DNA from 2 places in the Yersinia massiliensis genome. Region 2 is predicted to be linked to the other one. Evidence: predicted binding sites of a transcription regulator. Region 2 holds the regulator's gene; the other holds the start of a gene.

Region 1 (3,217 bases), 480 kb from region 2:
CTTGACGACCGGCAACGCGAGTTTTTTCATCAGCTCATCAACCAGACAGCCACCACCGTGCATAATCACAAGCGGGCGCTCATGCTTCTCACGATAGGTCACTAATGCAGTAAACAGGCGTTCCAGCGCTTCTTCGCTGTCCAGCAACACGCCACCTAATTTAATGACCAACGGGTTTATCATGTTTCGCCTCAATCTAATTGGATAAAGTATCTGTATCTGCCTATTCTGGCTCGGTCACTGGCTACCCTAGCGTGACTCACAGTAGGGATTGGGTTTCCGCAAAGCCAAAACGAATATTCATGCATTGTACGGCCTGCGCAGCCGCCCCTTTCAGCAGGTTATCTTCTGTCGCGACAATGATTAAATGCTCGCCTTTTACAGAGAAACCAATATCACAGAAAGGTAGGCCAACTACGGCTTTCAGTGCCGGTACACCTTGCTGATATAACCGCACTAGCGGCTTATCTTGATAAGCATTGTGATACGCCTCAGCGATATCCTCTGCCGTCACGCCTGCCTTCAATCGACAAGTGATCGTCGCCAAAATACCGCGCGCAAAGTTGCCTAGGTGCGGAGTAAAGATCACCGGCGTACCCAAATGAGCAACAATCTCGGGTTGATGACGATGATTAAACAAACCGTACGGCTGCAAACTTACTTCGCAAAAACTGTTACCGATGCTGGCTTTACGCCCCGCACCGCTAACGCCACTGACGGCGTTAATCACTGGCCATTGCGCATCATTGAGTAAACCGCCATCCACTAACGGCTTTAGCGCCAGTTGAGAGGCGGTTGGATAACAGCCAGGAACCGCGATCAATTGGGCTTGTTTGATGTCTTCTGCTTGCCATTCAGCCAACCCATATACCGCTTTATCCAGCCAATCCGCGTGCTGGTGCTCAAAACCGTAATACTGGCTGTAGAACGCGGTATCCTGAACGCGGAATGCGCCGGAGAGGTCGAATACGACGCAACCTGCGGCTAAAAATTGTGGCGCTAAGTCATGGCTGACTTCATGGGCAGTGGCAAGAAAAACCACATCGACACCTTTTGCCGCCTGAGCCACATTCACCAAGGGTTGCAGCGGGAGATCGATGATGCCTTTTAGCTGCGGGTGCAGGTCAGAAAGTAATTTTCCTGCATCTGCACTTTGCGCTGAAACCGTTAAACCGGTTATGTTCATATGTGGGTGACGATTCAGGTAAGCCGTAAGCTCCGCGCCGGCATAGCCACTAGCACCAACAATTAGCGTATTTAACATGGGTTCAGTTCACCTTACCTTGCTTACTTGATGTTGCAGCGATGTGGGTGAGATTCATCCGCTGGCTGTAACACCCCGTACTTTGGCTATAAAAATGTTATTGGGTTTAAACACATAAATTGGTTTTAAAAACATAAGTAGTCAAAACCAGTTTTTGGGTAGTCAGCAAGGTTTTACTGTTCCCCACGCGATTGGGCATTGACATTTTCGTAAATTTAAGGGCGTTTTAAGGTTCCCTTACGCTTAAGCTTAATGTATTTTTATTCATAATAATTGCATGAATATTGATACTATCCTAACCAAAGGCTGTCAACAGTGAAGATGAAATTACCTCCATTTATTGAGTTGTATCGGGCGTTAATCGCCACGCCTTCCATCAGCGCGACCGATGGCGCCCTTGATCAAAGTAATGAGGCGTTAATCAACTTGTTGGCTGGATGGTTCGCAGACTTAGGTTTTCGTATCGAAATTCAACCCGTCCCCAATACACGCCATAAATTTAACCTGCTTGCAAGTATTGGAGAAACGAATAGCGGCACAAGCAAAGGGGGGCTGCTGCTGGCTGGCCATACCGATACTGTGCCTTACGATGAAGGGCGTTGGACGCGAGATCCCTTCACACTGACCGAGCACGACAATAAGTTATACGGTTTAGGTACTGCCGATATGAAAGGCTTTTTTGCTTTCATTTTAGATGCAGTACGCGATATTGATGCCAGCAAGCTGAGTAAGCCGCTGTATATTCTGGCCACCGCCGATGAAGAAACCACGATGGCAGGCGCACGCTACTTTGCCGCCTCCTCCCAGCTGCGCCCTGATTTTGCCATTATTGGCGAACCCACCTCACTGCAACCGGTGCGGGCGCACAAAGGGCATATTTCCAACGCCATCCGTATCACGGGCCAATCCGGCCATTCCAGTGATCCAGCGCGTGGCGTCAATGCGATTGATTTAATGCATGAATCCATTACTGAGTTAATGAAACTGCGCACTAAGCTGCAGGAGCGTTATCACAATCCCGCGTTTACCGTCCCTTATCCGACGATGAATTTTGGTCATATCAACGGTGGTGATGCTGCAAACCGCATCTGTGCTTGTTGCGAATTACATATGGATATCCGCCCATTGCCCGGTCTCACCTTAAGCGATCTGGATGAGTTGATGGCAGAGGCGTTGGCACCGGTGAGTGAACGCTGGCCAGGCCGTTTGAGTATTGATGAACTGCATCCCCCGATTCCTGGCTATGAATGCCCGACAGACCATCATATGGTCGGTGTTATTGAAAAATTATTGGGTGAGCGCACTGCGGTAGTGAACTACTGCACTGAAGCGCCGTTTATCCAGCAAATCTGCCCGACACTGGTTCTGGGGCCAGGCTCAATTAATCAGGCCCACCAGCCAGATGAATTTATCGATATGGCCTTTATCGAACCCACTCGTGAGCTGATTGGTCAGTTAGTTGACCATTTTTGTCAGCAAAAATAACTCTAATGAGGTAGGCGGATCAATATTGCCCATAAGCCAGACTGATAACCTAACCTCGGTAATTAAATTTCAGAAATATCCCTAAAATTGATGTTTTTTTGCTGAAAATAGTGTCAATTGGGGTATGGAATTGAACGTGGCGAGTGGAATTGTCCATCTCAGCCTTCTGGGTGAAATTAATTTACATACCCATCAAGTTACGAAGGGTACAAAAAGAAATCATATACCCAATAGATTTCAAGATGCAGGCAGGCGGCCAGCGATTAAGCCCTTTTGCCTGCAACTTGGATGATGACGGGTATGTTAGGGGTCATATGAACGAACAATATTCCGCAATGCGAAGTAACGTCAGTATGCTCGGCAAACTACTCGGGGAAACCATCAAGGAAGCGTTAGGCGAACACATCCTTGATCGGGTAGAAACCATCCGTAAATTATCCAAATCTTCGCGAGCGGGGAATGAAGCGA
Region 2 (3,217 bases):
GATCGAAAAGTGAGGATAAGGCAGGTCAATGTTTCTGCATAAAAAAACCGCCGATGAATAGCTTCGGCGGTTGATCATCTCATTCTAGGGGGGGTGTACTCCCCTATTTCTACATCGTATTACTATACCTAGAGCTATTGGCGTTGCTGCCAGTAGTAAAACTACAGCTCCCCAACCAACTGACTCAAACAAGCCCGCCAAATAGAAAGCTGCGACTGCAACACCATTGTCGTAACATCTTAGTTGCTAAAGAATTAGTTGTTAACGAATTTCTCGCCTAACTCAATATCTTGGTGCAATACATCAAGCATGCTTTCCAACGCTTGTTGCTCAAATGCACTTAGTTTGCCAATGTCTTTACGCTCAGCAACACCGTTTTTACCCAACAAAATTGGTTGAGCAAAGAAGCGGGCATACTTGCCATCGCCCTCAACGTAAGAACATTCAACAACATTGCTTTCGCCTTGCAGAGCACGAACTAAAGAAAGGCCAAAACGTGCCGCAGCTTGACCCATGGACAGTGTTGCGGATCCGCCACCGGCTTTTGCTTCAACAACTTCAGTCCCTGCATTTTGGATACGCTTAGTCAAAGAAGCAACTTCCTGCTCTGTAAAGCTAATGCCTGGAATTTGTGACAGTAATGGCAGGATAGTGACGCCAGAGTGGCCACCGATAACAGGAACTTCGATATCCTGAGGCTGTTTGCCTTTCAATTCAGCAACGAAAGTGTTCGAGCGAATAGTATCCAGTGTAGTAATACCGAATAACTTATTCTTATCGTATACACCCGCTTTTTTCAGTACTTCTGCCGCGATCGCAACAGTCGTATTAACTGGGTTGGTAATGATACCAATTAAGGCGTTAGGGCAAGTACGTGCGATTTGTTCAACCAGATTACGAACAATACCGGCATTAACATTGAACAAATCTGAGCGATCCATACCTGGTTTACGAGCAACACCAGCAGAAATCAGAACAATATCGGCCCCTTGCAGCGCTGGGGTAGCATCTTCGCCGCTGAAGCCTTTAATATTAACGGCGGTCGGGATATGGCTCAGATCAACCGCAACACCAGGCGTCACTGGCGCGATATCATATAAAGAAAGGTCTGAACCTGAAGGAAGCTGGGTCTTGAGTAGAAGAGCGAGGGCCTGGCCGATACCACCAGCGGCACCGAGAACTGCAACTTTCATCCTATACTCCTTATTATATTTAATTTAAATTTGCCGTGAATTCATCTAGTTACGCACCTTAATTTATTGTAATTTTAAACACAATCTATTAACAGTCAGATTGAGATATCACGCATTAAAAAGGCGCATAGGGCTTATGTATTTTAGATTAAATCGCTTATTCGTTAATGATATAGCGCACATTCTTCTAAAATTTACTGGCGTATTCATGACAGGTTAATCCGCGGTTACATTACACCCTTCCGCAACACCAAAACAACATCATTTTAATAACATTTTGGTTACTCAAGAAGAATCTCATAAATGCTGATTTAGCATAACTGTAACAGTATGATGGAGTTAAAATTTCGCCATACTTTGATATCAATGCTTTTATCGCCAATACCACAGAGTCATGTTGAATAAAAATTCATTTATATGCATAATAATCCTATTCACTATTGACTACTCAGGGCATAACAAATGCGTAATCCCGCAAAACAAGAAGATCTTATCAAGGCGTTCAAAGCGTTATTGAAAGAAGAGAAATTCAGTTCTCAAGGTGAGATCGTTTTGGCCTTGCAGGAAGAAGGGTTTGAAAACATAAACCAATCCAAAGTTTCGCGTATGTTGACTAAATTTGGTGCCGTCAGAACGCGTAATGCAAAAATGGAGATGGTTTATTGCTTGCCTGCTGAACTGGGTGTACCAACAACCAGTAGCCCGCTAAAGAACTTGGTCTTAGATGTTGATTACAATGAGTCAGTGGTGGTGATTAATACGAGCCCTGGTGCAGCCCAACTGATTGCCCGTCTGCTGGATTCATTAGGCAAGGCTGAAGGCATTCTAGGGAGTATTGCTGGCGATGATACAATATTTACAACGCCGGCCAGAGGATTTACCGTTAAGCAGTTACATGAAGCTATCCTCGGGTTGTTTGAGCAAGAGCTTTAATCCCTCCGCTAGTTTCGGCGTATATCATGCGGCCCTTTCTGTGCCGCATTATTTCTTTTAGCTCCTTCGCTCTCTGTTATCACTCTCTGTATTGGCACTATTTTTACAGTGCATTTAACTACCACTCACACAAAAAGCAATCATATATCTCTTCCACAACTACATTATCGGTCAAAATCACCACTCCATTTCGCACTTTTAGTCAAAAACACTTATCCAATTGAAAATATTAAAATTTAACTAAGATGTGTTGTTTTTTAATCATTTTTTATTCCTTTTCGTTATTAAAAATTAGTCACCACCGCGAAAGTGACCTTAAATATTATTAGTCAGCTATTAATATCCTACGTTACTAGATGTATACTCATTTTCGTGATGTAAATCACACTTATTCCCCAGTAATAGAAGAACAAATAGAGGCAATAAAATGAAAATTAAAACAACTATCGCAACGCTGAGCGTTCTATCTGCACTGTCTTTCGGTGTTTTTGCAGCTGATTCCATCAATGATAATCAAGCTGCCAATATGCAAGCAGTAGGTACAATTACAGTGAGTGGTCTTAATGGCGCACCTTCTGATATTCGTCAGGCACTGTCTGATAAAGCTGATGCTATGGGCGCTAAAGCGTTTAAAGTCATTGAAGTACGCGAAGAGAATAACTGGCACGCCACTGCGAAAGCTTATAAATAAGATTTTTTGCTAGAAATGAAAGTATATGCCCCCGATATAAGGGGCATACTTTCGAGCTTGATGGTTTATTCAATCAGTTGAAAATAGACATAAAAAGTCTTTTTCAGCTTATTGAATAGAGTATGAATTGATGTGGTGAGCTAAGCCAGTAGAGCCCGCAAAGGAATAATCCCTCGTCGTCTATCCGACGACCCCTTTTACCCCCGCTCTGCGGGGGCTTTTTTTATCTGGCTTAATCTTGAGATTGCGCTTCTAAGGCTGATTTTTTACCTAATGAACTCAGTAACTTATCATGAATCCCGCCAAAACCACCATTACTCATGACCAAGATATGATCTCCGGGTTGAGCCGTTTTCACAACCATATCGACTAACGTATCGATATCAGCACTCCAATGCGT

What was found. Region 2 encodes ArgR, which controls arginine synthesis, uptake and breakdown. Its sites were predicted from a motif close to ANTGAATAAAAATACANT; they were not measured.
Region 1: the regulator ArgR is predicted to act here: its motif matches at 1,516-1,533, upstream of argC (N-acetyl-gamma-glutamyl-phosphate reductase).

Annotation. Positions count from the first base shown of each region.
Region 1 is NZ_CP028487.1:4,788,339-4,791,555, forward strand. It holds gene argB (acetylglutamate kinase) at 1-183, opposite strand, end outside; gene argC (N-acetyl-gamma-glutamyl-phosphate reductase) at 260-1,264, opposite strand; gene argE (acetylornithine deacetylase) at 1,586-2,749, shown strand; gene ppc (phosphoenolpyruvate carboxylase) at 3,064-3,217, shown strand, end outside.
Region 2 is NZ_CP028487.1:4,309,217-4,312,433, forward strand. It holds gene DA391_RS19930 (helix-turn-helix domain-containing protein) at 1-42, shown strand, start outside; gene mdh (malate dehydrogenase) at 255-1,193, opposite strand; gene argR (transcriptional regulator ArgR) at 1,656-2,126, shown strand; gene yhcN (peroxide/acid stress response protein YhcN) at 2,554-2,817, shown strand; gene mpl (UDP-N-acetylmuramate:L-alanyl-gamma-D-glutamyl-meso-diaminopimelate ligase) at 3,050-3,217, opposite strand, start outside.